Regions from separate parts of the Rubrobacter sp. M3-4 genome, predicted to be linked through region 3. Evidence: riboswitches for the same ligand, from Rfam matches in the RefSeq annotation. Region 3 holds a riboswitch; each other region holds the start of a gene.
The links. A riboswitch is a leader RNA that binds a small molecule or an ion and turns the genes downstream of it on or off. The one in region 3 is predicted to bind cyclic di-AMP.
Positions count from the first base shown of each region.

Region 1: another riboswitch for cyclic di-AMP. It lies ahead of AC6EKW_RS02535 (APC family permease); the one in region 3 lies ahead of AC6EKW_RS10590 (Na-translocating system protein MpsC family protein).
Region 2: another riboswitch for cyclic di-AMP. It lies ahead of AC6EKW_RS13715 (hypothetical protein); the one in region 3 lies ahead of AC6EKW_RS10590 (Na-translocating system protein MpsC family protein).

Region 1 is NZ_JCBAJP010000002.1:38,311-48,112, reverse strand. It holds gene AC6EKW_RS02540 (DUF924 family protein) at 1-224, opposite strand, end outside; gene AC6EKW_RS02535 (APC family permease) at 217-2,160, opposite strand; cyclic di-AMP (ydaO/yuaA leader) riboswitch at 2,200-2,363, opposite strand; gene AC6EKW_RS02530 (alpha/beta fold hydrolase) at 2,701-3,582, opposite strand; gene AC6EKW_RS02525 (ornithine cyclodeaminase family protein) at 3,638-4,531, opposite strand; gene AC6EKW_RS02520 (alpha/beta hydrolase) at 4,671-5,735, shown strand; gene AC6EKW_RS02515 (haloacid dehalogenase type II) at 5,732-6,493, shown strand; gene ahbA (siroheme decarboxylase subunit alpha) at 6,441-7,496, opposite strand; gene AC6EKW_RS02505 (uracil-DNA glycosylase) at 7,591-8,259, opposite strand; gene AC6EKW_RS02500 (amino acid ABC transporter ATP-binding protein) at 8,327-9,061, shown strand; gene AC6EKW_RS02495 (basic amino acid ABC transporter substrate-binding protein) at 9,150-9,802, shown strand, end outside.
Region 2 is NZ_JCBAJP010000015.1:959-10,760, reverse strand. It holds gene AC6EKW_RS13745 (5-methyltetrahydropteroyltriglutamate--homocysteine S-methyltransferase) at 1-384, shown strand, start outside; gene AC6EKW_RS13740 (LPXTG cell wall anchor domain-containing protein) at 475-951, shown strand; gene AC6EKW_RS13735 (acyl-CoA thioesterase) at 1,024-1,458, shown strand; gene AC6EKW_RS13730 (LLM class F420-dependent oxidoreductase) at 1,495-2,319, shown strand; gene AC6EKW_RS13725 (LLM class flavin-dependent oxidoreductase) at 2,425-3,462, shown strand; gene AC6EKW_RS13720 (LLM class F420-dependent oxidoreductase) at 3,459-4,373, shown strand; cyclic di-AMP (ydaO/yuaA leader) riboswitch at 4,431-4,592, shown strand; gene AC6EKW_RS13715 (hypothetical protein) at 4,598-4,882, shown strand; gene AC6EKW_RS13710 (alkaline phosphatase family protein) at 5,091-6,611, shown strand; gene AC6EKW_RS13705 (putative hexosyltransferase) at 6,608-7,813, shown strand; gene AC6EKW_RS13700 (DedA family protein) at 7,823-8,446, opposite strand; gene AC6EKW_RS13695 (selenium-binding family protein) at 8,835-9,802, shown strand, end outside.
Region 3 is NZ_JCBAJP010000008.1:75,000-84,801, reverse strand. It holds gene folB (dihydroneopterin aldolase) at 1-238, shown strand, start outside; gene AC6EKW_RS10620 (zinc-dependent alcohol dehydrogenase family protein) at 241-1,293, opposite strand; gene AC6EKW_RS10615 (universal stress protein) at 1,336-2,448, opposite strand; gene kdpC (potassium-transporting ATPase subunit KdpC) at 2,450-3,073, opposite strand; gene kdpA (potassium-transporting ATPase subunit KdpA) at 3,084-4,787, opposite strand; gene kdpB (potassium-transporting ATPase subunit KdpB) at 4,988-7,054, opposite strand; gene AC6EKW_RS10595 (potassium-transporting ATPase subunit F) at 7,056-7,148, opposite strand; gene AC6EKW_RS10590 (Na-translocating system protein MpsC family protein) at 7,465-7,821, opposite strand; cyclic di-AMP (ydaO/yuaA leader) riboswitch at 8,046-8,201, opposite strand; gene AC6EKW_RS10585 (putative hexosyltransferase) at 8,266-9,459, opposite strand; gene AC6EKW_RS10580 (ABC transporter permease) at 9,437-9,802, opposite strand, start outside.

The sequences.
Region 1 (9,802 bases), on a different contig from region 3:
TTGCGGGGGAACTGGTCGAGCAGCAGGATGAGGGCGAGGGCGCCGCGGGGCGTCCCCTTCCAGTCTCCGAGCCCGCCGGCAGCCGCCAGCTCGTAGTCGGCGCGGAACCGTTCGCTCACCTCACGGTCGAAGTCCTCGCCACCCCCGAACCACTCCTCGCGGAACTCCCGGCTCTCCCCGAACCAGAAGCGCAGGATCTCCTCCCGGCGGTCCAACTCATCCACCGACGTGTATCGCGGGACGTTTCCCAGGGTCGGGCTCCGCCTCGCGCAGCACCTCGCGGGTCACGGGCGGGATGTCTCCCTCGCCGAAGAGGATGTAGCGGACCAGGTAGACCAGGGGGTTGCCCTCGGTCCAGCCGAAGTAGCAGTGAGGCTTCGCGCCGGTCTCGTCTCTCAAATACAGCAGGAAGGCAGCTATCGCGTTCGGGACGCTCGAGCTCTCCGCCCGCAGCACCCGGTAGCCGTCCACCCTCACCCCTCTCACCTCCATCACGTCGGTGAACTCCGAGGGGTCGGCCACGTCGACCTCCAGGAACAGAACCGGAACCTCCCGCGGGATGTGGTTCGCCTCCCGCTGTTCACGCTCCTTCAGCTCGTACTCGCGACGGTCGCCCGCCTGCCGGCGGTTGGCGATTATGTGGATCTCACCCGAGGAGAGCGCCTCTTCGATGAACCTCCAGGCAGCCTCGTCCAGCTTTATGTCCTCCTGTCGCAGCTCTGTCGAGCGCAACGCCCGGGAGACGAGGGAGACGAAGATGATCGCCGCGATGAACAGTATCGAGATCACGATCCCGTTCGGCTGGGAGCGGATGTTCTCGACGTCGGCGTAGAGCATCACCAGGGTTATGAGCCCGAAGACGAGCGTCGGCCTGTGCCTGCGCTGCCGGCGCATGGCGACCGTCACGGCCAGAGCGGCCGAGGTCATCATGATCAGCACGCCCGTCGCGTACGGACCGCTCTGCGCGTTCACCCCGGCGTGGAAGGCGAGCGTTATCGCGAAGGCTATCGCGCTGAAGACGAGCACCATCGGCCTTACCGCCCGCCCCCACTCCGGGGCCATCCCGTAGCGCGGCAGATAGCGGGGCACGATGTTCAAAAGCCCCGTGAGCGCCGAGGCTCCGGCGAACCAGAGGATCGTGATCGTGGAGATGTCGTAGATCGTCCCGAAGGTATTGCCCATGTACTGATGCGCGAGGTAGGCGAGCGCCCGGCCCGCGGCCTTGCCGCCCGGCTCGAACTCTCTGTGCGGGATCAGGACCGTGGTGACGAAGCTCGTCGTGATCAGGAAGAAGCTCATGATCAAAGCGGCCGTGGTGAGCATCTTGCGGGTGTTGCGGATGCGTCCGGCGGGCCGCTGCGGGTCGTCGCCGGGGTCGCCCTTCACGAGCGGCATCATCGAGACGCCGGTCTCGAACCCCGAGAGTCCGAGCGCGAGCTGCGGGAAGACCAGAAACGAGACGACGACCATGTCGAGCGGGTTTCCGTAGCCGTGCAACAGGGCGTCCTTCCAGTGGGAGAGGTACGCCGGGTGCTGGAGGATCATGTAGAAGCCGAAGACGACGATGAGCAGGTTGAGGAAGAGGTATGAGAAGACGAGCACGATCGCGATGCCTATGGCCTCGCGGAACCCTTTGAGGAAGACCCCGCCGAGGATGGCGAGGAGCACGAGCGTGATCGCCGTCTCTTTGTCGTGCAGGAAAGACGGCACTATCGGGTTCTCGGCCAGATGCGTCGCACCGTCGGCAGCGGAGAGGGTTATCGTGAACATCCACGCCGTGCCGACGAACCCGAGCAGGCACAACACGAAGATCTTGCCCTTCCAGAACGAGAGCAGGTGCTCGAGCATCGCGATCGAGCCCTGCCCGTGCGGGCTGTGGTAGGCGACCCGGCGGTAGGCGGGGAGCATCCCGAAGAGCGTGAGCAGGACGATGAACATCGTCGCGATCGGCGAGAGCGCTCCCGCGGCGAGTCCTGCTATGCCGGGGATGTACCCCAGCGTCGAGTAGTAGTCCACCCCGGTCAGGCACACCACCTGCCACCAGGGGTGCTGCTCGCGGGCCTCCTTGATGTGCGGCCCCTGCATCTCCTCGATACGGTTCTCGAGCAGCCAGGTGCGGAACCGCGAGGAATGTCCCTTGGAGCGAGTGGCCCTGATCATCTCGGAAGGCTGCAGGCGGGCCGCAAGGTGATTCGCATCATTCCCTTCCTCTCGCGCCTGCGGGGTTAGCTGTCGGGTTCGGACCGGAAGAGAGAAGCCCTACGCCGTTGCGGCGATTCACCCCGGGGAGGACCAGCCGTCCTACCCCGTGGTTCCCCCGTCCCCCGGCTCTCCGACGGCCGGAGGTTCGGCGAAGATCTGATTTTTCGTCCATGGCTCCCGGAGGTATACCCCCGCACCAGGGGGTTGTCAACCGGGCGGCACGGTTCGGGTGGTGGCGCATCGGGAGGAAGGTGCGTGTTTGGTCAGCATGTAGCCACAGGAGACGGATACGTCGTTTCTGAGGAGAACAAACAGAGCCCGCTGGCCTCCGGGCGGCCGCGCCTTCGGCCGGGAGGGCATATACCCGCTCGCGGCGCTGGCGACGCTCTTCGCCCAAACCGAGTGGTACGCGAGCGCCGTTCTGATCCTCGTGCTCTCGGCCGCGGCGGTCTACCACCTCGTCCTGCGCACCCGCCGCCGCAAGGCCAAAGGCCTGCTCTAGCGCGTCCAGCCTTCGAGGAGCACACCGGCCCACCGGCCGACGGCCGGCTCCCACATGAGCGTGTAGTGGTTGGTGTCCTCCAGGAGGATCGACCCTCTCACGTCGAACGAGTCCTCCATCTGACGTCGCACTTCCTCGGGGATGAGCGGCGCGCTCCCCGGGAAGAACCCCTCCGCTGCGCGCACCAGCGCGACCGGGCACGAGATGCGGCTCATCTCCGCGGTGGTCAGCGCCGAGCGGGCAACGTCCTCCGCATCCTCCGTACAGGCCACTAAAGAGGCCTTGGGCCGGTAGCCACCTTCGACCTCCTCCAGGTCGTAGCGGTAGTAGTCGGCGAGTTCCGGTGGCAGATCCCGCATCGTCACCCCCTCTTCCGGATACCAGAACCGGAGGTAATCGTCGGGGCTCTCGAAGTTCATACGGAGCCGGCTGAAGGAGCGGGCGAGCCCCTCGGAGACCCCGCCGGAGAGCTCTTCCCGCCCCTCCACCCGCGGCCAGCCACCGTCGAGGAGCACGAGCGCCCGCACCCGTTCGGGGTGCGAGAGCGCCACCCTCTGCGCGACGAACGCCCCCATCGAATGGCCGGCGAGCGTGGCCCGCTCCAGACCGAAATGGTCTAGCACCCGCACCACGTCGCGCGCGTGGGCCTCGAGCCCGTAGGAGCCGGGACCGGGCTTCTCCGAGTCCCCCCGGCCCCGCAGGTCCACCCCGATGAGCGGCCGCCTGCCGGCGAGACGCCTCGCGAGCGCGTTGAACGAGCGGTGTTGCGCGCTTATCCCGTGCAGGCACACCACCGGGTCGTCTCCTTCCCCGGATCGCCAGACGGCGAGTCCGACCTCGCCGTGTACCAGCTCTCTCCGCCAAAGATCAGACGTCACCCTCGTCCCTCCCGTACGATAGAGCCCGCACGCGCTCCTCCCCGGCCACACCTTCTCATCCGTCCGACACCCTGCGCCAGACCAGCTCCGCCGTCGCCACGTCCTCCACTGCCAGCCCTACCGATTTGAACAGCGTGATCTCCTCTCCCGACCGCCGACCCGGCTTCACCCCGGCGACGACCTCCCCGATCTCGGCGAAGATCTTTCCGGCGGCCCTCACGTCTCCCGACTCCTGCATGGCGGCCTCCCGCGAGTCCACGTAGAGGGTTACCCGCCGCAGCACCCCGTCGTCCAGCTCCCGCCACTCGGGGCGGGGTGCGCCGACCGCGTTCACGTGCGCTCCCGGCGAGAGCCATTCCCCGAAGAGCACAGGATCGGGCGAAGTCGTCGCCGTCACCACCACGTCCGCCCCCCGCACCGCCTCCTCCGCCGAGGACGCTGCCACGATGCCGTGCTCCTCGGCGAACGCCCCGGCCCGGCGCGGGCTCCACACCCTCACCTCACGGAAGTCGCGCACCAACCCGAGGGCCTTCAGGTGGCTGCGTGCCTGTGCGCCGGCCCCGAGGATCGCGAGCACAGCTGCATCACGCCGGGCGAGGTACTCCGTGGCTACTGCAGAGACCGCCGCGGTGCGCACCTCGGTTATGAGCCGCCCGTCCATGCTCACCAGCGGCTCACCGGTCTCGGGCCTGAAGAGCAGGATCTCGGCGTGGTGGGTCGGAACCCCCTCGTTGTGCGGGTACAGCGAGACCAGCTTGGCTCCGAGCGCGCTCCCGGTGTACGCGGGCATGACGCCGAGAAAGCCCCGGTAATCGGAAACCGGGACCATGACGCGCCCGGGCTGTACCACCCTACCGCCCGAGAAGTCCGCGAGGGCGTGCTCCATCGCGGAGATCACCTCTTCCATGCTCAGGAAACGCCCGACATCCGCCTCATCGAGCCTCAGCACCAGAGTCTCCCCCTTCCGAGCCCCGCCATACGGGCATGATGCCACCCTTTCGGACCGGCTGCACCCCGAGGACCGGGCGCATGGCAATCCGCGCCGCTAAACTTCTTCCATACTAGAGACCACACGAGGAGGAGAGACGTTGCAGGGCAACCCGCCGCTTCTGGAAGGCGTCCGTTCGAAAACCGTACAGACCCCCCGCCTCCGCACACACCTGCTGGAGAGCGGCCCCGAAGAGGGGATACCGGTGCTCATGATCCACGGGAACGTCTCCTCCTCGCGCTTCTTCGAGGAGACGCTCGCGGCCTTCCCGCAGGGCTTCCGTGGCCTCGCCCCCGACCTCAGGGGCTTCGGCGATTCCGAGGTCGCACCCGTGGACGCCACCCGCGGCCTCAGGGACTTCTCCGATGACCTCTTCGCGCTGGTCGAGTCACTCGGGCTGCGGGGAGCGCGGCTGCACCTCGCCGGCTGGTCCACGGGGGGCGCGATCGCGCTGCAATACACCATGGACCACCCGCGGGAGGTCGCCTCGATCACGCTCATAGACCCCATGTCACCCTACGGTTTCGGGGGAACGAAAGACGAGAGCGGCACACCCTGCTGGCCGGACTTCGCCGGCTCCGGAGGCGGGACCGCCAACCCGGAGTTCGTCCGCCGACTCTCGGAGGGCGATCGCACGGACGAAGACGAGAGCTCCCCCCGCAACGTCCTGCGCCGCTTCTACTTCAGGCCCACCTTCGAGCCGGAACGGGAAGGGGTCTACCTCTCCTCGATGCTCTCCACCGCAACCGGTGAGGACAACTATCCCGGCGACCTCACCACCTCCCCCAACTGGCCCGGTCTCGCCCCCGGCGGGCGCGGCGTCAACAATGCAATCTCGCCCAGGTACTGCGACCTCTCCGGTTTCGCCGGGATCGAACCGAAACCACCCGTGCTCTGGGTGCGGGGCGCGGACGACGAGATCGTCTCCGACGAATCGCTATTAGATTTCGGGACCCTCGGACGACTCGGGGCCGTCCCGGACTGGCCGGGTGAGGAAGTCTACCCCCCGCAACCGATGGTCTCGCAGATGCGCGCCCTCCTCAGAGACTACGCCGCCGGGGGCGGCTCATTCCGGGAAGAGGTCATCGAGGACTGCGGACACTCCCCGCACGTCGAGAAGCCGGGCGCGTTCAGGGATCTCTTCTTCGGTTTCATCACCCGATGAAAGAGATCAGGGCGCTCGCCTTCGACGTCTTCGGTACCGTGGTCGACTGGCGCGCCTCGATCATCCGCGAGGGCGAATCCCTCGGACGTAGGAAGGGCCTCTCGGTGAACTGGGCCGCCTTCGCCGACGCCTGGCGCGCCGGCTACCAACCATCGATGGAGCGGGTGCGGCGAGGTGAGATCCCCTGGACCAACCTCGACGGCCTGCACCGGGCCCTGCTCGAGGAGCTCCTGGAGAAGTTCGGGATCGAAGGTTTGGACGAGGCCGAGAAGGACCACCTGAACAAAGTCTGGCATCGGCTCGCCCCCTGGCCGGACGTTCCGGAGGGTCTCGCGCGCCTGCGAGAGCGCTACGTGCTCGCCACCCTCTCCAACGGCAACGTCTCGCTGTTGGTCGAGATGGCGAAACGGGCCTCCCTGCCGTGGGACCTCATCCTTTCGGCCGAGCTCGTCCGGCGCTACAAGCCGGACCCGGAGGTCTACCTGATGGCCCCCCGGCTGCTCGACCTGGAGCCGCAGGAGGTGATGATGGTCGCCGCCCACCCCGACGACCTGCGCGCCGCCGCGGAAGTCGGGCTCGCCACCGCGCTGGTGCGGCGGCCGCTGGAGTTCGGGCCCGGCAGGAGCTTCCGGATACCGGAGTCCGGCTTCGACCTCGTCGCGGGAGACTTCGTGGAGCTCGCGCAGAGGCTTCTCGGACGAGAAGCTACCGCAGGACCCCGGCGTAGAGGCGCTCCCAGGCCTCCATCTCCGGGGTGAAGTAGCGCACGCGGGTCTTCTTGTACTCGCGGGTCGAGTAGAGCGAGTCGTACTCGGTGATGCCGCTCTCCTCGGACATCGCCTTGAGCACCGCCTCGCACTCATCCTTCGAGCGGCCGTGGACCATCGAGAAGATCGAGTACGGCCAGTCCTCGTAGGTAGGCCGCTCGTAACAGTGGGAGACCGCCTGGTAGCCGGCGAACTTCATCCCAACCTCGTCCACCCGCTCCTTGGGCACCTTCCAGACCCCCATCGCGTTCGCCCGGAAGCCGGCCTTGCGGTGGTAGAGTACGGCCGCGAAGCGCCGCATGATCTTGCGGGCCTTGAGATCCCGCGCCCGATCGAGCAGCTCGGCGGGCTCCATCCCGGCCTGCTCCGCCCACAGATCGAAGGGTCGGGGGGTCAGCGGCAGGTCCTCCTGCAGGATGCGGATCGCCGCCTTGTCCTCCTCGGTTATGTTGCGATCCGCCGCCTGGCGGTCGTTCTCCCCGTAGGCCGGGGCCTCCTTGCGGGCCGTCGCCCCCTCCTTCATGTCCAGCGTCACCCCGATCTTGAACAGCTTCAGGGTGGGAAGGATGCGGGTCTTCTCCGCGCCGCTGATCCTGTGCAGGACCTCCACGGTCCCCTCCAGTCCGAGCCGGGAGTCCGGCGGCACGGCGACCGTGTACCAGAGGTTGAACTCGTTGTCCCTCTCGTAGTTGTGCGAGACGCCGGGGTGGGAGTTTATGGCTTTCGCCCCCTCCTTCAGGTGCTCCGGAGGTATCTTGGAGGCCACCAGGCTCGACTCGTACCCCAGCACGCGGGTGTCGAAGATCGCGCTCATCTGCCTTATGACCTTGGTTCTCTTTAGCGCCTCGATGCGCCGGATCACGTCGTGGTCTGTCAGCCCGATCCTGGCCCCAAGCTCCGCGAAAGGCTCTCTGACCAGCGGCAGGTCGCGCTGGATGAGGTTGAGAAGCTCTTTATCCGCCGTATCCATCATGCGAGACGTCGTGCTTATCAAGGCTGCAGATCCCTCTCAAAACGTTTCTCCCTTTGCAAGCAGATAATATCAGCCCGTACTCGGTCAGGACCAGTAAAATTTTTACCCTGCGCTTTCAGGCCCGCCGAGCTTCGATGGCCTTCAGGTACTCGGCGTGAACGGCCTGGATGTCCTTCCAGACCAGCCGCTTGGTCTGTTTGAGCTCGTCCCCGTGCTGGCGCAGGACGTAGGCCGGGTGGAAGGTCGCCATCGCCTTCGCGCCGAAGGCCTCGTACCAGCGCCCGCGGTCGCGGGTGATCCTGAAGTCCCTGTCTATTATCGTCTTGGCCGCCGGTCCGCCGAGGCACAGGATGATGTCGGGTTTTATAGCCTCGATCTGGGCCCGCAGGTAGGGGTTGCAGGCGTTTATCTCCGCGGTCCGGGGCTGCCGGTTTCGCACCCGCCCGTTCTCCTCGATGGTGGCGCGGCACTTGACGACGTTGGTCAGGTAGACGTCGTCGCGGGTCAGGTTCACGGCGGCGAGTATGTCGTCGAGCAGCTTGCCGGCCCTGCCGACGAACGGCAACCCCGTGGCATCCTCGTTCTCGCCCGGCCCCTCGCCGACGAGCATCAGCGGCGAGTAGGGGTCTCCGCTCCCGAAGACGGTGTTGGTGCGTGTGCTCGCGAGGTCGCACTTGGTGCAAACCGAGACCTGGCGCGCCAGCTCGGCGAGCCGCTCCTCGCGGTCCTCTCCTCCTTCCGCAACGTCGAACAGGCTGTCCACCGGACCTCCAAGCGTAGCCAAGCCATCTTCCACTATGGTACTCTACGGGCTGTCGATCCGCTCCACACAGGTGATTGCCAGCCAGAGGATGAGCATAATAGAACTGCGCAGGGTGAACAAGTGGTTCGGGGACTTTCACGTCCTCGAGGACATCGACTTCTCGGTGGAAGAAGGCGAGGTCGTCGTCATCATCGGCCCCTCGGGTTCCGGCAAGAGCACCCTGCTCCGCTGCATAAACGCCCTGGAAGAGATAACCAGCGGGGAGCTCGTGGTAGACGGCATCCCCGTACACGACAGGAAGACCAACATAAACCGCCTGAGGAGCGAGATAGGCTTCGTCTTCCAGCAGTTCAACCTGTACCCCCACATGAGCGTGGCCGAAAACGTGATGCTGGCGCCGATGAAGGTGAGAAAGCTCTCCCGCAAACAGGCCTCCGAGCGCTGCTCGCGCCTGCTCGAACGGGTCGGGCTCCTCGAGAAGATCGACAAATACCCGGCCTCGCTCTCCGGAGGCCAGCAGCAGCGGGTGGCGATAGCCCGCGCTCTGGCGATGGAGCCGAAGATCATGCTCTTCGACGAACCTACGAGCGCCCTGGACCCGGAGATGATAAAGGAGGTGCTGGAGGTCATAGCCGACCTCGCCCGCGGGGGGATGACGATGGTCATAGTGACCCACGAGATGGGGTTCGCGCGCCGGGTGGCGGACAGGGTCGTGTTCATGGACGAGGGGCGCATAATCGAGGTGGGAACCCCTGCCGAGGTGTTCCAGAACCCCAGGAGCGAGCGCACCAGGCGCTTTTTGGACCAGATACTCTACGCGTAGCCCTGCACCGGCTCTTGCATAGTGCACGCCGAGCATGTTAACTATCCTCCTCCCCGACGGATAGTCCGTGGAAGAAAGGACGAAAACGATGAAGAAGATCTTCCTGATAGTACCGGTGCTGCTTCTCGTCTTCGCGCTCGTGGCGGGCTGTGGAGGTGGATCCCAGGGCGCGAAGAGCACTTCCTCCGGCGGCGCGCAGGCTGCTCCCAAGCAGATCAAGGTAGCCTCGGACATCGCCTACCGGCCGTTCGAGTTCACCAAAAACGGCAAACCGGTCGGCTTCGACATAGACCTGATGCGCGCGATCGGCAAGAAGGCCGGCTTCACCCCGCAGTTCCAGAACGTCACCTTCGACGGCATCATCCCCGGCCTCGGCAACAACCTCTACGACGCGGCCATCTCCGCGATGACCATAACCCCGCAGCGGGAAAAGAGCGTGGACTTCTCCAAACCCTACTTCAACTCCGACCAGTCGCTCATGGTCCGCAAAGGCTCGAAGATAACCTCCATCGACAACATCGGCAACGCCACCGTCGGCGTACAGCTCGGGACGACCGGAGCGATCGAAGCCAAGAAGTTCAAGAAGCAGGGCAAGATCAAGGGCAACATAAGGACCTTCGACACGATCACCGACGCGTTCAACGCGCTGGAGAACGGGCAGATACAGGCGATCATCAACGACTTCCCCGTCTCGGCCTACCGGGCGAAGACCAGCGGGGGCAAGCTCAAGGTCGTGCAGAC
Region 2 (9,802 bases), on a different contig from region 3:
CGGGGTAACTTCCGCTCTTCCTGGGCCGCCGAAGGCGGCTACGACTTCGTCGCCGAAGCACTCTTCAACGAGCTGGACGTGGACGGGTTCTTCCTGGAGTACGACGACGAACGCTCCGGAACCTTCGAACCCCTGCGTTTCGTCCCGAAGGGCAAGATGGTCGTCCTCGGCCTCGTCACCACCAAGCGCGGCCAGCTCGAAGACAAGGACCTCCTGAAGAGGAGGATCGAGGAGGCCAGCCGCTTCGTCCCCATCGATCAGCTGTGCCTCTCGCCGCAGTGCGGTTTCTCCTCCACCGTCGAAGGGAACAACCTCACCGAAGACGAGCAGTGGGCGAAGCTCGAGCTCATCGTCGAGACCGCCGAAGAGGTCTGGGGAGAGTAGAAAAAGCACGCTTTGCCCTTGACTTATTAACAAATCTTTGCGAGGATTAACAATCGTCATGGTAGGTCCTCGAGACAGGAGGTAGAGGATTTGAAGAAGGTAATGCTGTTGGCCGCCATGCTGGCGATGGTGCTCGCCGTCGCGGCCCCGGCCTTCGCGCAGGCCGTCGGGGCGAACACCCAGAGCGGCGGCGCCATCGGTGTGCAGACCGGCAACAACGACGTGCAGTGCGTGCAGAACGCGGTGCAGCAGGAGGCCGGCAAGGCGCAGTACAGCCAGTACGGCAACAACTACAACGTCCAGCAGATAGCTCAGACTTGTAACATCAGCGTGAGCCAGGTGCAGAACATCATCAGCTCCATCAGCAGCTCGGCTCCCTCGACCAGCACGGCTTCCGCCAGCACGAGCGCTTCTTCCAGCGTGGCTTCCGTGAGCAGCGCGGCTTCCTCCGCGTCCGGTGCGGCGGCCAGTGTTCTCCCGAACACCGGTGGTGCTTCGGTGATAGCGCTCGGCGCTGGTGCGCTCCTCGTCGGCGGTGGTCTGCTCGCCCGCAGGTTCATCCGCTAGTCCCGAGGCCAAGCGCGGAATCTGAGAGGGCCGGGGTCTCCCGGCCCTCTTTCGTCATGGAGGCGGAGAAGGATGGAGGGGTACCGGTTCACGCACACGCTGCGGGTGAGGTACTCGGAGATCGACGGTCAGAAGGTCGTCTACAACGCACACTACCTCACGTACCTGGATGTGGCCATCACCGAGTACTTCAGGAAACTTGGGATAGAGTTCACGGGCGATCCTCCCCCCTTCGACATAGCGCTGGTCAAGGCCACGCTCGAGTTCAAGCGGCCCGCGCGTCTGGACGATTTGCTCGACGTGGGGGTTCGCGTGCGCTCCTTCGGGCGTTCCAGCTTCGTCGCCGGGTTCCGGATCTCGGCCCACGAGGGTGGGGAGGAGACCATTCTGGAGGCCGAGGTGGTGTACGTCTCCTATTCGCAGGAAGAGGAGAAGGCGGTGCCGGTGCCGGAGTGGGTGCGGGCCAGGGTAAAACGTTTCGAGGAGAGCGGTGCGCTTCCTGGGTAGAGGAGGCGGGGCGATGTGTGGTTCAATGAAGAGATGATGAAGATCGGAGTATCCACGTTCGTCACGGACGAGGGGATAAAACCCGACGTCCTGGGGTTGTTCCTGGAAGAACGCGGTTTCGACTCGTTGTTCGTCGCCGAGCACACCCACATACCGCTCAGCAGGAGGACGCCGTACCCTGGAGGGGGTGAGTTGCCGAGGAAGTACTACCGTACTCTCGACCCCTTCATCACGCTCACCGCGGCCGCCGCGGCCACCCAGACCCTGCTCGTGGGGACCGGGGTCGCGCTTCTGGCGCAGCGCGACCCGATCACGACGGCCAAAGAAGTCGCGAGCCTCGACTACTTCTCCGACGGGCGCATGATCTTCGGCGTCGGGGTCGGATGGAACGAGGAAGAGATGGAGAACCACGGGACCAACCCTCGTACCAGGGGGCGTCTGGTGAACGAACGCCTGCGGGCGATGATCGAGATCTGGACCCGCGATTCGGCCGAGTATCACGGGGAGTTCGTCGATTTCGACCCCATAGCATCCTGGCCCAAGCCGGTGTGCAAACCCTACCCGCCGATCTACGTCGGCGGGGGACGGCGGGCGTTCAGGAGGGTGGCCGAGTTCGGCGACGCCTGGCTCGCCAACGGGCTGCCGCCGGAGAAGCTCGCGCCGATGATGGAGGAGCTGCGCGAGGTCTCCGGCAGGGACGTGCCCGTCACGGTCTTCGGAGCTTCGCACGACAGGGAGGTCCTGGAGGAGTATGCCCGGCTCGGGGTCGACCGGGTTTTGCTCGATCTGCCGACCCTTCCCGAGCCCGAGACGGTGGAACTCCTCGATGAGCTCTCCGGGCTCGTCGACGCCTTCATATAGCCGGGATCACGAGCCTCTCCACCCGCGGCAACCGGGTATTACACTCTTGGCGAGAGGTTTTTGCGGGTAGTGGATTGAGGATTTCGGAAGGAGATATCCGGAACGGTGGATCTCAGGCTTTCGGTTTTGGATCTCTCGCCGGTCGGTTCGGGGTACGGCTCGCGTGAGGCGTTGCGCAACACCCTGGATCTGGCCCGTCTGGCCGACCGGCTCGGGTATGAGCGTTACTGGCTCGCCGAGCATCACAACCTCCCGAGCGTGGCCAGCTCCGCACCGGAGGTGATGATCGGGCACGTCGCCCACGAGACCGCCCGCATCCGGGTCGGGGCGGGGGGTGTCATGCTCCCCAACCACGCCCCGCTCAAGGTGGTCGAGACCTTCCGGGTGCTCGAGGCCCTGCACCCGGACCGTATAGACCTCGGCATAGGCCGGGCTCCCGGCACCGACCCGGTGACCGCTACGGCGCTCCGGCGTTCCTGCGGTGCGGACGGGGCGGAGGACTTCCCCGAACGCTTCGCTGAACTCCTCGCCTTCGGCGGGGATGGATTCCCGGAGGATCACCCCTTCGCCGCGGTGCGCGCCATGCCCGATGACGTGAAGCTTCCCCCGATCTGGCTGCTCGGCTCCAGCGGCTACTCCGCGCGGGCCGCGGGAAAGATGGGGCTCGGCTACGCCTTCGCGGCACACTTCAGCCCGGCCGATCCCGCCCCGCCGATGCTCGCCTACAGAGAGAGCTTCGAGCCCTCGGAGGAGTTCGAGCGTCCCTCGGCGATACTCGCCGTCTCCGTCGTCTGCGCCGAGAGCGAGGAGCGTGCCGCGGAGCTCGCCTCCTCGATGCAGCTCGCCTGGGTCAGGATGCGCAGCGGCCGGCCCGGGCCGCTCCCCACGCCGGAAGAGGCCCTGGCTCACGAGTACACACCGGCGGAGAGGCGCCTCGCCGAGGCGTACCGCTCGATGCAGATCATCGGCACCCCCGAGAGGGTCAGGGAGAGGATGGAGGAGGTCGCGGAGCGCACCCGGGCCGACGAGCTCATGGTCACGACGATGGTCTACGACCACACCGCGCGGCTGCGCTCCTACGAGCTTCTCGCGGAGGTCTTCGGGCTCGCGGGAGCGCCGGCCGGGGGACGGGAGCGGACATGAGCCGGACGGAGCGGAGATACCCCGACCCTTCGGTGCTCGGGGGCGAGGTGGGGCTGTGGACCTCGATCCTCAACTATCTGCCCGCTTCCCGGGCGAGGGAGGCCGCGGCCGAGGCCGAGGAGCTCGGCTACGGGGCGTTATGGTTCGGAGAGGCGACCGGACGGGAGATCTTCACCACCGCCGCGATACTGCTCTCCGCAACCAGTCGGATCCAGATCGCCACCGGAATCGCCAACATCTTCGTCCGTGACGCGTGGGCGACGAACGCCGCGTCGAAGACGCTCGCCGAGGCGTATCCGGGACGGTTCGTCCTCGGGATCGGGGTGAGCCACCGGCCGCTCGTCGAGATGCGCGGCCACGACTACCGCTCGCCGCTCGCGACGATGCGCTCCTACCTGGAGGACATGCGCCGGGCCCGGTTCGACGCCGTAGGACCTGAACGGGAGGCTCCCGTGTTGCTCGCGGCGCTCGGCCCGAAGATGCTCGAGCTCTCCAGAGATCTCGCCGACGGCGCCCATCCTTATCTGGTAACCCCGCAGCATACCGCCTACGCCCGCGGGATCCTCGGGGAAGGGCCGCTCCTCGCCGTCGAGCAGGGGGTGGTCCTCACGGAGGACCGGACGGAGGCTCTGCGCCTCGCCCGCTCGCACTTAAGCCGGTATCTCAGGCTTCCCAACTACCGCAACAGCTGGCTCCGGCAGGGCTTCACCGAAGAAGACCTCTCCGGGGAGGGCAGCGACCACTTCGTGGAGGCGCTCGTCGCCTGGGGAGACGAGGGCAGGATAAGAGAACGGGTGCACGAGCACCTCGACGCGGGGGCGGACCACGTCTGCGTGCAGGTGATAACCGACCGGCCCGGGGCCGGTCTCGGCAGGGAATGGCGCGTCCTGGCCCACGCTCTGCTGGCGTAGCGTCCGCCGGTTGACAACTTCTCTTTTCGGGCGTATACCGGCGGGTTGTAAGAAGTGGTGCCAGAAGCGCCGAGCTCCCGGGTGGCACCGGGAGGCGGGGGACCCGATCCGGCGGGCCTAGGCCCACCGAGGGGTGAATCGCCTCGAAGCGGGGCGTAGGGCTTCTCTCTTTCGGCCCGAACCCGTCAGCTAACCCCGCAGGCGCCGAAGAAGGAGGAAGAGGAGTGTCGGTCCAGAGGCGTTCTTTCCTGCGGCGCATGATGCTCGGTGAGGAGAGGCCCCACACCGAGCGGGAGGAGAAGGTCCTCAACTACGTCGTCCACCGGATAAACGACGGCGCTCCGCTGCACGAGATAGTGCACGAGGACTACGTGGTGCGCAACTGCTCGCAGCGGGAGATAGGCGACATCCTGCGTTGCCCCGAGCTGGTGCGGGCCAGCCGCAACCGCCTCGAACGGGCCTTCGTCTCGGGGGAGCTCGATCCTTCGAGTCTCCGCCGGCGTTTGTAGTTTCGTCGGGGTCTTGAGCGCGGGTCGCCCGCGAAGGTTCTCTCGCCGGAGGTGATCCCCGGGCAGGGGGGATCACCTCCGGCTTTCTTCAGCCTTTCGCCCTTTTCTCAGAATTCTCTCAACCTCCGGACTTAATAGGAGGAAATCTTCCCGCTGGAGGGTCGGCAGGAAGAGGTATCCCACCAGATGAGAGAGGGGCTGGCGTAGCATGGGATGTTGGCTGAGGGTCTCGCGAAGGGTGATCTCGCCGATCGCCGCGCTGTCCGCGCTGCTGCTCGTCCTGGCGGCCTGTTCCGGGTCGGGGAAGGTCACCGGCCAGACGTCCCCGGGGACGCTCGCGCCTGGCGCACCGCCCGGGCTGGAGAAGATAAAGCACGTGATCATAATCATGCAGGAGAACCGTTCCTTCGACAACTACTTCGGCACCTACCCCGGTGCCGACGGCATCCCGATGAAGAACGGGCACCCGGCGGTCTGCATCCCGGACCCGCGACTGGGACACTGCATCCGGCCCTTCCACGACCGCAAGAACCGGGATCTCGGTGGGCCTCACACCGCGACGGACGCCCGAAAGGACATAAACGGCGGCAGGATGAACGGCTTCATCCGTCAGCAGCTCGCCGGGGAGAGCCGGCTGTGCAAGAAGAGCCCGCTGAACCCCCACTGCTCCCACATAACCCACGACAACCCTCCAGACGTCGTCGGCTACCACACGGCGCGGGAGATCCCGAACTACTGGGCCTACGCCCGCAACTTCGTCCTGCAGGATCACATGTTCGAGTCGAATGCTTCCTGGAGCCTTCCGGCACACCTGTATACGGTCTCGGCGTGGTCCGCGGTGTGCAAGAACAAAAACCCCATGAGCTGCCGCAGCGCCCTGCAGCGCCCGGAGGAACCTCTGGACTTTGCGAGACGTTTCCCTGGTGCCGTCCCCCCGGTTCAGAGGCGCGGGGGAAAGCTACACCAGCCGGACTACGCCTGGACCGACATAACCTACCTGCTGCACAAATACCACGTGAGCTGGCGCTACTACGTGGCCAGGGGCGCAGAACCCGACTGTCCCGACGGACAGATGTTCTGCCACAGGACCATGCAGAGCCCGAAGACCCCCGGGATCTGGAACCCGCTGCCGCATTTCGAGACGGTCAGACAGGACCATCAGCTCGGGAACATCCAGAGCACCAGCGCCTACTTCAGGGCCGCGAGGGAGGGGCGTCTCCCGCAGGTGAGCTGGCTCGTCCCGAGCGGCAAGAACAGCGAGCATCCCCCGGCGCTCATAAGCAACGGGCAGGCCTACGTCACCCGGGTGATCAACGCGGCGATGAGGAGCCCGGACTGGAAGAGCACGGCGATCTTCCTCACCTGGGACGACTGGGGAGGCTTCTACGACAACGTCGTGCCCCCCAAGGTGGATAAGATGGGCTACGGTCTGAGGGTCCCCGGGCTCGTCATAAGCCCCTACGCGAAGCGCGGATACATAGACCACCAGACGCTCTCGTTCGACGCCTATCTGAAGTTCATCGAAGACCGCTTCCTGGGCGGGCAGCGGCTCAACCCCAAAACCGACGGGCGCCCGGACCCGCGTCCGGACGTGAGAGAGGCGATGCCGCAGCTCGGTAACCTGGTCCGGGACTTCAATTTCAACCAGAAGCCTCGTCCACCGCTCATCCTGCCGCCCCACCCTAGGACCGACCTGGTGAGCCCGCGTCCGAGGTGGAGCCGAGGGTGAAGAAGCGGCTCCGGAGGTTTGCCTCTGGCGGGGCCGGGTTCGTAGGGCTCGTGTTCCTGGCGAGCCGGGCGCTGTATTTCGCCTCCGGGGCGATCTTCGCCGGGCTCCTCCGACCGAGCCCCGGCCCGGCCGACACTCGTCCCGTGCACCACCTGGTGACCAATATCTGGGCGAGGTGGGACGGGATCTGGTACTCCTACATAGCCGCCCACGGGTACGAGCGCTTCCTTCCCCCCGAGACGGCCTTCTTCCCGTTGCCACCTCTTCTGGCGCGGACCGTCGTGCGGTTCTCGGGAGCCCGGCCGACGCTGGAGAACCTGAGCGTGGCGCTGACGCTCATCTCGCTGGTCGCCACCCTGTTCGGCTTCTACTTCGTTTATCGTCTCGCGGAGGACTGCTGGGGGGAGAAGGTGGCGCGCAATTCGGTTCTCGTCCTGGCTTTCTTCCCCACGAGCTTCTTCTTCAACGCCGCCTACTCGGAGGGGCTTTTCCTCGCGTTCTCGTCCGGGGCTCTCTGGGCGGCGCGCCTGCGGCGCAACCTGCTCCTGGGATGCATTCTCGCCGCGCTCGCCTCGGCGACCCGCGAGGCCGGGGTCTTCCTCGTCGTGCCGCTCTTCGGCAGCTGGCTTGCGGACCGGGAGCGATACGGACTGCACCGCCTGTCCTACCTGGCGCTCGTACCCTCCGGGATGGCGGCGTACCTCGTCTATCTCTGGCACCGTTACGGTAACCCGCTGGAGTTCGCGATGGCGGAGAAGGCCCACTGGCACAGGAAGTTCTCCGGCCCGTACGTAACCTTTCGGGATGCTCTCGTCCGGGCGATCCAGGGCTGGCGCTGGGCGGTGCACCCGGAGAGCCTGCTCCATGGCTACGGCTCCCTGCTGCACTCGTTCCTCGCCGCCAACACCTTCTACTTCGGGTTCTTCGTGCTGACCGTGCTGTTGCTGGCCGCCGGGATGCGGGTGTTGCCGTGGGACCTTCTCATCTACAGCGCCTGTCTCACCCTGCTCCCCGCCCTGGATGGGGCGGCCGGGATGCCCCTGATGAGCTTTTCGCGGTTTCTCCTCGTGGTGTTCCCGCTCTTCTTCGTGCTCGGGCTTCTGCTGCGGAGCCGGGCCGCGCTCGCGGTCTGGCTCTCCACGAGCACGGCCCTCTCGCTCTTTTTCTGCGCCCTCTTCGTGAGCTGGCGGTGGGTGGCCTGAGGTGAGGGCTCAGCTCCGCTTGCGAGACATCATCCAGCGGAAGAACAGGTAGGCCCCGGCGAGGACGAGCGCCGCGGCGACGGCGTAGGTCAGGTAGTGCATGTACACCGCGATCTCCTCCCAGTGCCTGCGGAGCGCGTATCCTGCGTAGGTGAGCCCGGCCACCCACGGCACGCATCCGAAGAACGTGTAGGCGCTGAACTTCGCCAGGTTCATCCTCGCCGCCCCGGCCGGGTAGGAGACGAAACCCCTGACCAGAGGGAGCATGCGGCAGATGAAGACCGTGGCCGCTCCTCTCCGCGCGAACCATCCTTCGGCCCGCGTGAGATCTTTTTTCTTTATCCCGACGAAGCGGCCGTAGCGGATCACCGCCCCTCGTCCTCCCTTGAGCCCGATGTAGTACGAGGCCCATGAGCCGACCATGTTGCCCGCCACGCCCGCGGTCACGGCCCAGAAGAAATTCATCCTGCCGGTGGCCGAGAGAAAACCCGCGAACGGCTGGATGATCTCCGACGGCAACGGCGCTCCCATGCTCTCGAAGATCATCAGCGCGAACGTCGCGAGCGGACCGTAGACCCCGACCGCGGAGAGCACCCGCTTCGTGAGCGAGCCGACGATGAGCGCGAAGGCCACCCCGCTCAACGTGCCCTCTCCCGAAGGCTTCCCGCCATCTCCGCTGATACGTTTCTCATGTCATTTCGCTCCCGTGTTCTTCTCGCGTTGACGCCCCCTGCTAAAGGGGCCGACCGAACCTCTGGTGAGTATGCCACGTGTGCCTGAGAGTGGTCTGAGAGCGCCGGAGCTCCCGTACGCCCCAGCGTCCTGAAATACCCGATAAAAAAGGTAGGATATATTCTACAATGCTCTGTACGAGAGAGACGTGGGAGAAGATCGAGAAAGCTGGTACGCTGGAGGCGCCACGCCCGTCGAGAGGGCCGGTCACCGTACGATGGGGCCCGTCCCGAACGGGTGAGGTCGGGGTTTCCACGATGAAGGGGTTACGGGGAAAGGAGAGGCGAAGATGACGGAAGAGCACGAGCACCACGCCTGCTGTGGGCCGGGGTACGCGAGCCCTGAGGAGGCGATGAAGGCCGAGCCGGAGAAGATCCTCTACACGGTCGCGCTGCACGTCGGCACCGGGGTCGAGGCGCCGGACTACCTGGCGACGATAGACGTCGACCCCGAGTCCCCGACCTACTCGCAGGTCATCCACCGCACCCCGATGCCCAACATCGGGGACGAGCTGCACCACTTCGGTTGGAACGCGTGCAGCTCCTGCCACGGTGACGAGAGCAAGGAGCGGCGTTTCCTGATCGTCGGCGGGCAGCGCTCGAGCCGCATCCACATCATAGACACCGCGGACGAGCGGGCGCCGAAGATCCACAAGGTCATAGAGCCCGAAGAGATCGTCGCGAAGACCAACCTCACCGTGCCGCACACCGTACACTGCCTGCCGGACCGGGTGATGATCAGCATGCTCGGCGACGCCGAGGGCAACGGGCCCGGAGGATTCTTGCTGCTGGACGAGGACTTCGAGATCGCCGGGCGCTGGGAGCGCAGCACCGAGGGGATGGATTTCAACTACGACTTCTGGTACCAGCCGCGCCACAACGTCATGATCTCCACCGAGTGGGCCGCACCCAGGACCTACTACCCGGGCTTCGAGCTCTCCGACGTCGAGGCCGGGAAGTACGGGCGCAAGCTCCACTTCTGGGACTGGGAGAAGCGCGAGCTGGCGCAGACGATAGACCTCGGCGAAGAGGGGCTCATCCCGCTCGAGACCCGCTTCCACCACGACCCCGACAGCGCGCACGGCTTCGTCGGGGCGGCGCTCTCGTCCAACATGTTCCACTTCTACAAGGACAACGGCTCCTGGAAGGCGGAGAAGGTCATAGACGTACCGACCGAGGACGTGGAGAACTTCCCGATCCCGCTGCCGGGCCTCATAACCGACCTGCTCATCTCGATGGACGACCGCTACCTGTACTT
Region 3 (9,802 bases):
CACCGACGACCTGAATAAAACCGTGGATTATGGCGAGGTCCACCGGCTCTCACGTGAGATCGTCGAGGGAGAGCCGGTGAACCTCACCGAGACGGTGGCCGAGAGGATCGCCGCTGCGATCCTGGAACATCACCCGAGGGTCGAAGAGGTGCGGGTGAAGGTCGCAAAGCCCCACGTCCGGCTCGAGAACACCGTTCTTGGGGGCTCGGCCGTCGAGGTCGTGAGGGAGCGGGCCTGAAGCTACCAGCGGTCCACGACCACGACCCCTAAGGTGCCGAAGTCCCCCATCGAGGCGAGCACGTCTCCGGCCTCCTCTATCGGGATGGTGCGTGAGACGAGCTTCTTCGGGGAGAGTTTGCCCTGCTCTATCATCGAGAGCATGTACGGATAGCTCACCGGCCCCATCCCGAGCGAGCCGATGAGCCGGATCTCCTTCTGCACGATCAGGTCGACCGGGAGCCCGATGACGCCGCGTTCGGCGCTGGTGGTGAGCCCTATCTGAAGGTGCCTGCCCCGCTTGCGCACGCTCCCAACCGAGGCCTGGCAGGTCTGGGCTATACCGAGGGCGTCGACCGAGACGTGGGCGCCGCCGCCGGTGATCTCCCGCACCGCCCGGGTCGCGTCGGTCTCCCTCGCGTTGACGGTCTCCACCGCCCCGATCTCACGCGCGAACTCCAGCTTGCGGTCGTCTATGTCCACGGCTATCACCCCGGCGCCGAGGGCGGTCGCGATCATCGTCGCCGAGAGCCCCACCCCGCCGCAGCCGTGCACCGCGACCCACTCGCCGGGGCGGACCTGCGCCTGATCCGCGAGCCCGTGGAAGGCGGTCATGAAGCGGCAGCCGATCGAAGCCGCCTCGACGAAGCCGACCGACTCCGGGAGGTTGACCAGGTTCACATCGGCGTGGGGCACGTGCACGTAGCGGCCGAAGGAGCCCCACTGGGTGAAGCCGATCAGACCGATGTTGTCGCAGACGTTGTGGTGGCCGGCGACGCACTCCGGGCAGGTGCCGTCCGCGACGTTGAACGGGACCACCACCCGCTCACCCGCCGAGTGGTGGCGCACCTCCGGCCCGACCTCTTCCACGACCCCGGCGAACTCGTGACCCAGCACGTGCGGCAGCGGCGGATTCACCCCGAACCAGTCCCAGTCCCCCTGCCAGGCGTGCCAGTCGCTGCGGCAGACCCCGTTCGCCTCCACCCGGACTATCGCACCGTCCGGGGCGCAGGAAGGCTCCTCGACCTCCCGGACGACGAGCGGCTCCCGCTGCTTCTCCATCACGGCGGCCTTCATGTCGCGTCTCCTTTCCCTTGACCCTGCAGGACCATTTTAAGCTCAGGAGGAGACGATCTGCACGTCCACCCCTTCTCCGATCTCGTAGATGAAGCGATCTATGACATCCCCGCGCCAGAATTTCTCCCACCTGCTACGACGCGGATGCCCCATGATGACGTAGGTGACGTTGTGCTCGCGGGCGAAGCGGACCAGCTCGGCCACCACGTCCTTCCCCTTGAGGACCACGACTTCTGCGCCGAGCTCGCGGGCGAACTGCAGGTTCTCCGAGATCTGACGCTGGGCGGTCGCGGAGAGCCTCTCCGGCGCCGTACGCGGGGTCTCGACGTAAACAGCGTACCAGTCGGTGTTCATCCTCCCCGCCACCCGGCTGCCTCGCCGCAGCAGGCTTCTGGCGTCAGGCTTGGAGCTCAGCGCGACCATCACCCGCTCTGGCTCTCCCGAGCGGGGGCCGTTCTCCCGGCGGGCGGTGTAGCGGGCCTCGAGGTCCCGGGCGGTCTCGTGCAGCGAGAGCTCCCGCAGGAGGGAGAGGTTCTCCTCGGTGAAGAAGTTCTCCAGCGCCTGCCGGACCCGCTCCGGCGGGTACACCCTGCCCTCCAGCAGCCTCTCCCGGAGGGTATCCACGGTCACATCGACGTTTATGAGCTCTGCACGCCGCACTATGCGGTCGGGGACGGTCTCGCGCACCTTTACGCCGGTGGCCCGCTCGACGAACTCGTTTACGCTCTCGAGGTGCTGGATGTTCATGGTAGAGAAGACGTCTATCCCGGCGGCGAGGATCTCCTCCACATCCTGGTAGCGCTTGGCGTTCTTGGAACCGGGGACGTTGGTGTGCGCCAGCTCGTCCACGAGCGCCACCTGAGGGTGGCGGAACATTACGGCCTCTGTATCCATCTCCTCGAGCAGGATACCCCTGTATTCGATCTTCTTCCTCGGGATAACCTCGAGATCGCCGATCATCTCCTCGGTCTCTCTCCTGCCGTGGGTCTCTATGTAACCGCACACCACATCCACCCCGGCACGCTTCAGGTCGTGGGCGTCGGCGAGCATCTTGTAGGTCTTTCCTACCCCGGCGGCGAAGCCAACGTAGATCGTCAGCCTCGCCTCATCCTCCTTCTCGAGCCGGGCGAGGTACTCCTCCGGTGAGCGTCTCAACTCAACTTCCCGTCCGTCCCCCCTGCCCTGAGAGCCTGTCGAGCGCCAGGTTGAGCTCCAGCACGTTAACCCGCGGCTCTCCCAGGAAGCCGAACTGGCGCCCGGTCGTGTACCGCTTTATAAGCTCCCTGACCCGCTGCAGCGGAAGCCCGCGGGCCTTCGCAACGCGTGCGGCCTGCAGCTCGGCGTTGGCCACCGAGATGTCCGGGTCGAGCCCGGAGCCCGAGGCGGTCACCGCGTCCACCGGCACCGGGGCACCGGGTGAGAGCCCGTTCTCCTTCCTGTAGGCCTCGACCCGCTCCCTCACCCGGGAGATGAGCTTCTTGTTCGTGGGGCCGAGGTTGCTGCCTCCGCTGTAGGAGGCGTTGTACGGGCGGGACTGGGTGGCGCTCGGACGGGGATGGAAGTAGCGCGGCGAAGTAAACTGCTGGCCGATGAGCTTCGAGCCAACGACCTCGCCGTCCTTCTCCAGAAGGCTGCCGTTGGCCTGATCCGGGAAGAGCACCTGCGCAACACCGGTGGTAACGAGCGGATACACCAGTCCGCAAACCAGCATGAAGAGGACCGCCGAGACGATTGCCGGCCGCAAGAGCGAGGTCATCGATGTACGTGTGCGCGGTTCCATACCTCTCCTCCTAGAAGGTTTTGCCGGCGAGCATCTGGAACTCCTCCGCCAGCGGGCCCAGGGCCCAGGAAGGGAAGAACGTCAGGCCACCGATGATCAGTATCACCCCGATCAGAGTGGCACCGAAAAGTGGTGTCGCGGTTGAGAAGGTTCCCTTGGTTTCAGGCAGCGTGCCCTTCCCCGCCAGAGATCCCGCCACGGCCAGAAGTGGCACCAGAGGCAGGTAGCGACCAGCAAGCATCGCGAGCCCTATCGTCGTGTTGTAGAAAGGTGTGTCGGCGGAGAGCCCCGCAAAGGCTGAGCCGTTGTTCTCCGTACCCGAGGTGAAAGCGTAGAGCACCTCGCTGAAGCCGTGGGCGCCGGGGTTGCCCAGGCCGTTCAGAGACCCCGGCCATACCATCGCCAGCGCGGTGAAACCCAGGATGCTCGCCGGGTAGATCAAGAGTGACACAACAACGAGGGTAATCTCCCGGGCATCGATCTTCTTGCCCAGAAACTCCGGGCTGCGGCCAACCATCAGACCGACGATGAATACGGCGAGGATGGCGTACGTCAGCAGGCTGACAAACCCTACCCCCTCTCCGCCGAAGACGGCATTGAGCTGCATGTTGATCAACGCTCCTAGTCCCCCGAGAGGGGTCAGGGAGTCGTGCATGTTGTCGACTGAGCCGGTCTGGGTCCCGGTCGTCACCGCAGTAAACAGACTGCTCTGGGAGATGCCAAAGCGCACCTCCTTACCCTCCATGTTACCCCCGCTCTGCGTCGAGGTGGGGGTCTGGTCCGCACCGACCTTGCTCAGAAGCGGATTTCCCGCCTGCTCGGAGGAGTAGATCAGGGCAACGGATCCCACAAGCAAAACCAGGAAGACTGCGAAGAACACCACCCCCTGTCTCTCGCGGGAGAGCATCCTCCCGAAAGCATGGATGACCGAGGCCGTAATCAGCAGCATCGCCAGTATCTGCAGCGCACCGGTCAGCGGCGTGGGATCCTCATAGGGGTGAGCTGAGTTTGCGTTGAAATAACCCCCACCATTGTTGCCGAGATGTTTTATAGCGTCCAGGCTGGCCACCGGACCACGGGCTATCTCCTGGATCCCCCCCTGCAGAGTGTGCGCAACCACCGAGGGCGAGAGCGTCTGAGGCACTCCCTGCCATACCAGTACCAGCGCGAGCAGGAAAGATAGAGGGAGCTGCAGGCGCAGGATGATACGCGTGAGATCCACCCAGAAGTTGCCAAGCTCTGCCAACCCGCTGCGAGATAGCCCCCGTATCACGGCGGCCGCAGCAGCCAGCCCGGTAGCGGGGGCGAAGACCTGCATGAAAGTCACGAAGAGCATCTGTTCAAGATAGGACAGGCTAACCTCACCCGCGTAGCTTTGCCAGTTGGTGGTGGTGACAAAAGAAGAGGATGTATTGAAGGCCTGATCCGGATCTTGCGGTGGCAGATGCCCGGTATCCAGTGGTAGGAGAGCCTGCAACCTCAGCACCAGGTATCCAAGGAGCATGGACGCCGCACAGACGGATAGCAGGGAGAGAGAATATCTTTTCCAGCCCATCTCATCGTCCGGCCTTATGCCGAGCAGCCTGTAAATCATCCTCTCTGGCAGCAGGTGTCTCTCTCCCTCGAAGATCCAGACCAGATATCGTCCGAGCGGCACAGCCAACAGGCTCAAAACGACGAGTATGACTATGATCTGCAAAATCCCGTACAGCATCAGGCTTCCCTTCATCCTTGATAGAGGTACATCAGCGAAAGTACGAAGGTTACGAAGAAGACCAGAAACAACGGCCCCCACACCTCTTTCACCATCGCCCCCTCCGGTCAGATCTTCTCTAGAGCCAGGGTGAAGAAGCCCATGATCCCGAAGCACACCAGCGTGATGAGAACGTAGAGCACATCTCCCAAGGCATCCTCCTAACCGAGGCTCAGCGCGCTGAGCACGAGATCGATGATCTTTATCCCCACGAAAGGTGCCACCACCCCTCCTACACCGTAGATGAGCAGGTTGCGCCGCAGCAGAGTGTTTGCGCCCAGCGGGCGGTAGCGCACCCCCCGCAGCGCCAGCGGGATGAGGAGCGGGATGATTAGCGCGTTGAAGATCACCGCCGAGAGGATCGCGCCCTGCGGCGTGGCCAGACGCATGATGTTGAGGGCGGAGAGCTGCGGGTAGGCGACCACGAAGATCGCCGGGATTATCGCGAAGAACTTCGCCACGTCGTTCGCCACCGAGAACGTGGTGAGAGCCCCACGCGTTATGAGCAATTGCTTGCCGATCTCGACGACCTCGATGAGCTTGGTCGGGTCGGAGTCGAGGTCGACCATGTTCCCCGCCTCTTTGGCCGCCTGGGTACCGGAGTTCATCGCGAGCCCGACATCCGCCTGGGCGAGCGCCGGGGCATCGTTGGTACCGTCTCCCGACATGGCGATGAGGTGCCCTTTCTTCTGCTCGGCGCGGACGAAATCCAGCTTGCCCTCCGGCGTGGCCTCGGCTATGAAGTCGTCCACCCCGGCCTCCCTCGCGATAAAAGCCGCCGTCTTCGGGTTGTCCCCGGTGATCATGACCGTGCGGATCCCGGCGGCCCTGAGACGGTCGAAGCGTTCGCGCATCCCCGGTTTTATGATGTCTTCCAGCTGGATTATCCCGATGATCTTATGATCGACGCCCACGGCGAGCGGCGTACCACCCTTCTCCGAGATCTCATCGGCCACCTGCTCCAGATTCTCCGGGATTCCGCCGTCTCTCTCGGCCCACTTCTTCACGGCGTCGACGGCCCCTTTGCGTATCCCGGTCCCGTCCGGAAGGTCTACCCCGCTCATCCTGGTCTGGGCGGTGAACGGAACGAACCGCGCTCCACCAGGGTTCTCCCGCTCTACACCCTGCTCTTCTGCCAGTTCGACTATGGAGCGCCCCTCGGGGGTCTCGTCGGCGAGCGAGGAGAGGTAGGCGAACCGCCTAAGGTTCTCCTCGGTGTTCCCACCGAGCGGCACGAAGCGCGTCGCCCTCCGGTTGCCTAGCGTGATGGTCCCGGTCTTGTCCAGAAGCAGCGTGTCCACGTCCCCTGCAACCTCGACGGCCCGGCCACTCTTGGCCAACACGTTCGCCCTGACGGCCCGGTCCATCCCGGCGATGCCTATCGCCGAGAGCAGCGCTCCGATGGTCGTGGGTATCAGACAAACCAGCAGGGCGACGAGGGTGGTCACACCGACCGGCTTCCCGGTGTAGATCGAGAAGGGCAGTAGCGTCACGGTGACGATCAGGAAGATCGCGGTGAGTGCGGCGAGCAGGATCGTCAGGGCCACCTCGTTCGGCGTCTTCTGGCGGCTCGCCCCCTCGACGAGCGAGATCATGGTATCCAGAAAACTCTGTCCCGGCTCGGAGGTGACCTCGACGACTATCCTGTCGGAGAGCACCCTGGTGCCCCCGGTCACGCTGGATCGGTCCCCGCCGGCCTCTCTTATCACCGGGGCCGATTCCCCGGTTATCGCCGACTCGTCCACCGAGGCTATCCCCTCCACGATCGTGCCGTCGGCCGGGATGATCTCCCCCTCCTCAACGACGAAGAGGTCCCCTTTCTTCAGCTCGGTGCTGCTCACCCTCTCCTCCCGACCGTCCACGAGCCTCCTCGCCGGGGTCTCCGAGCGGGTCTTCCTGAGCGACTCGGCCTGCGCTCTTCCCCGGGCCTCGGCGAGGCCCTCCGCGAAGTTGGCGAACAGCAGGGTGATCAGGAGCAGAAAGAAGATCGCCAGGTTGTAACCGGTCAGGGACGAGCCGGTGAAAAGGCCGTACCCGCTCAGAAAGCCCACGACCACCGTCCCCACCTCGACCACGAACATGACGGGGTTTCTCACCATTTCCCGCGGGTCGAGCTTCTTGAACGACTCCGCCGCCGCCTGCCTGGAAAGCTCGGGGTCGAAGATCCCTCTGGAACGTGCCAGGTTGCGCGGGCGCTGCTCTTTCGGAATCCTCTGGGGGGAAGCCATCCTAAAACCTCCCCGGACGCACGATCACGTAAAGCAGATAGATGATCAAAACCAGCGAGAGGAGCCCGAGCACCAGGTATCCGGCCACGCTCATCCCATCCACCTCTGTCGAAGAACCTGCAACCTCATGACCTGCACGACCGGCGGCTCGCAATCTTCCCGTACGACCGGGCCAAAGACCTCGACGTACTCTCCTATGTAGTCGCTGAGACGGTAGACTTCGCTGCGTAAGCCATAAAGGTAGAGAGCGCACTCCGGATCCATCAGCCCATAGGCAACTCCACAACGGACCAGCAGGAGATTCCATTCTGTCCGGACCACCCCCCGCACACCCTCCAGGGAACCACCGACATCGGACCCACCCGCCGGGCTTCCTTCTTCTCGCTTCACCGTCTCCGCACCCGGATTCCTCATTCGGCCAACCCATCCTCGAATTCGATGACGTAGACCCACTCGTCCCTCTCGGGAGAAATCGAAGAGTGGACGTATAGAACCCGCCTGCCCGTACAACCTTCGAGCCTCCCGGAGAGTTCCTCCGCCCCTGAACGGAAGACCTGCTCCCGCAGGTCTTTCACCGTGTTCCTCCCCTGGACGGTGTCGACGAGGCGCCGCTCGAAGACGGTCAACACGCCACAACAGCGCACCACCGCCAGGGCATCGATCATGTAGGTGTGGATACGGTCCGGGCCACGGCCGATGATCTTCCGCAGAAAGGCCATGACCTCGTCGCTGATGACAGCCTCGGTCCTGCTCTGCCTGTGCGCCACAGATACGCCGCACCTCCTGCTTCCTGGATGCGGCAACGGCAAAGGGCCGGTGCCGCATCGCACCTCCACCTCAGTAGAGGGGTCGCAGCTACCGGCCCCATGTCCGCTGGCCCTCCCCCGCAAGGGAAAGGACCGCAGAGACTGGTCCGAGTAGATTCTGACCATCCCGCAGCATCCAGGTGGTTCCGCCCGCAACCACCAAAACCATCCCGAATGCAGCGGGCGCCCTCTTTCCTTACAGCCTACGAGGTTAGCTGACGGGTTCGGGCCGAAAGAGCTAAGCCCTACACCGGACCGCACCGGCGATTCACCCCAGGGGCAAGGCCCCACTCGGGTCCCCCGCTCTCCTCAACTTCGAGGAGATTCGGCTTCTCAGCATGTATTCAGTTGTAATTTTATTATATCACGCTGTTCAGCCTCAGGAGCAATCTTTTGCAAGCCGGTTCAAGCAACCCACCTCCAGGTGACGAACAGCGCCGTGAGCGTTGCACCTACGAATGAGCTCAGGATGAGCCACAGGAAGAGGGCCTTCCTGCTGCGGGAGAGGGTTACCCCGAGCGCGATGAAGAACGGGAACGCATCGAGAAGGAATCGGGGCAGGCTCATGAGCGGGAACAGGGGTGAAGGTGTGAGCAGGGGCACGAGCACGAGGGCCAGCGCGTAGAGGCTCAACCCCGGCGGGAGCACGAAGACCCCGAAAACCATCACGGCGAGGAAGAGGGTGAAGAACGCGAGGTTGAGGGTGTTCGAGGCGGCGAGCGAAGGTTCCGGAAGCGTGCTCACGAAGAGAGCGTGCGGCTCGGCGAGGTAGCGGGCACCCTCCCTCGCGCTCCTCCACGCCATCCGGGCGGTCGCGAGCGGATCGGTCAGCGTGCGTCCCCAGTAGGCCCGCTGCTGCCGGGCGAAGACGAGCGGGTCTCCGAAGCGCCCGGCGAGGTAGAGCGCGTAGGCGCAGAGCCCGGCGGGGACCACCGCTATCTCAGCGAGCCCCCGCCGACCGAACTCCCTGCGATTGCGCACCCACTCGAGAAAGAGCGGCAGGAGGAGCAACACCCCGAGGTTGCGGGTCGCCGCGGCGAGCGCTCCGAGGAAGCCGGCGAGGAGCAGGTCGCGCCGCACCAAGGCGGCCCAGAGGCACCCGGCCGAGAGCGCGAGGAAGAGGCTCTCGGTATAGACCGCGTTCAGGAAGAACGCCGTAGGGAAGAAGGCGAGCGTGAGCACCGAGGCGCGGGCCGCCCGGTCGCCGTGCAACCGCGCGGCCGTCTCGTAGACGAAGTAGAAGGCGAAGGGGAGAGCGGCGAGCGAGACGGCGACACCCCACGGCGCCACCCCACCTCCCAGGCGCACCCCGAGGTGCACCAGCAGCGGATAGAGCGGGAAGAAAGCCGTGCTCTCGGGGGCGTGCAGGCCGTAGCCGGAGGTCGCGATCCCGGAGTACCACGCCCCGTCCCAGTTCGCCCAGTAGCCCAGTACCCCTCGGGGGCCGGGGATGCCGCCGGGACGGGCCTGCGGCAGGAGAAAATGAGCGAGCGCCCCCACCCCGAGAAAGAAGGCGCGGGAGAGGACGAAGGTCCAGAAGACGAAACGGAGGGGGCTGCCCTCCCGCCGCGTCCTCCTAGTAGCGGAGGTTCGGGCCACGGCTTATCGCCCAGCAGGCCCCGGCGAAGCAGACGGCGGCGAGGAAGAAGACCACGGCGAGCGCCGGGAGGATGTCGAGATCCGAGATGCCGAGAGCCGCGTAGCGGGCGGCGTCCACGGTGTGGAAGATCGGGTCGAAGAGCGTCGCCACCTTCAGCGGGTGCGGCAGCATCCTGACCGAGTAGAAGACACCGCCGAGAAAAGCGAGCGGCTGGATTATGACGTTGCCCATGAAGGAGATGTGGTCTATCCGGGTCGAGACGACCCCCACGATCACGCCGAGCGAGGAGAACGCGAACGCGGCGAGGGCCCAGACCGCGAGCAGAAGCAGCGGGTTCTCGGC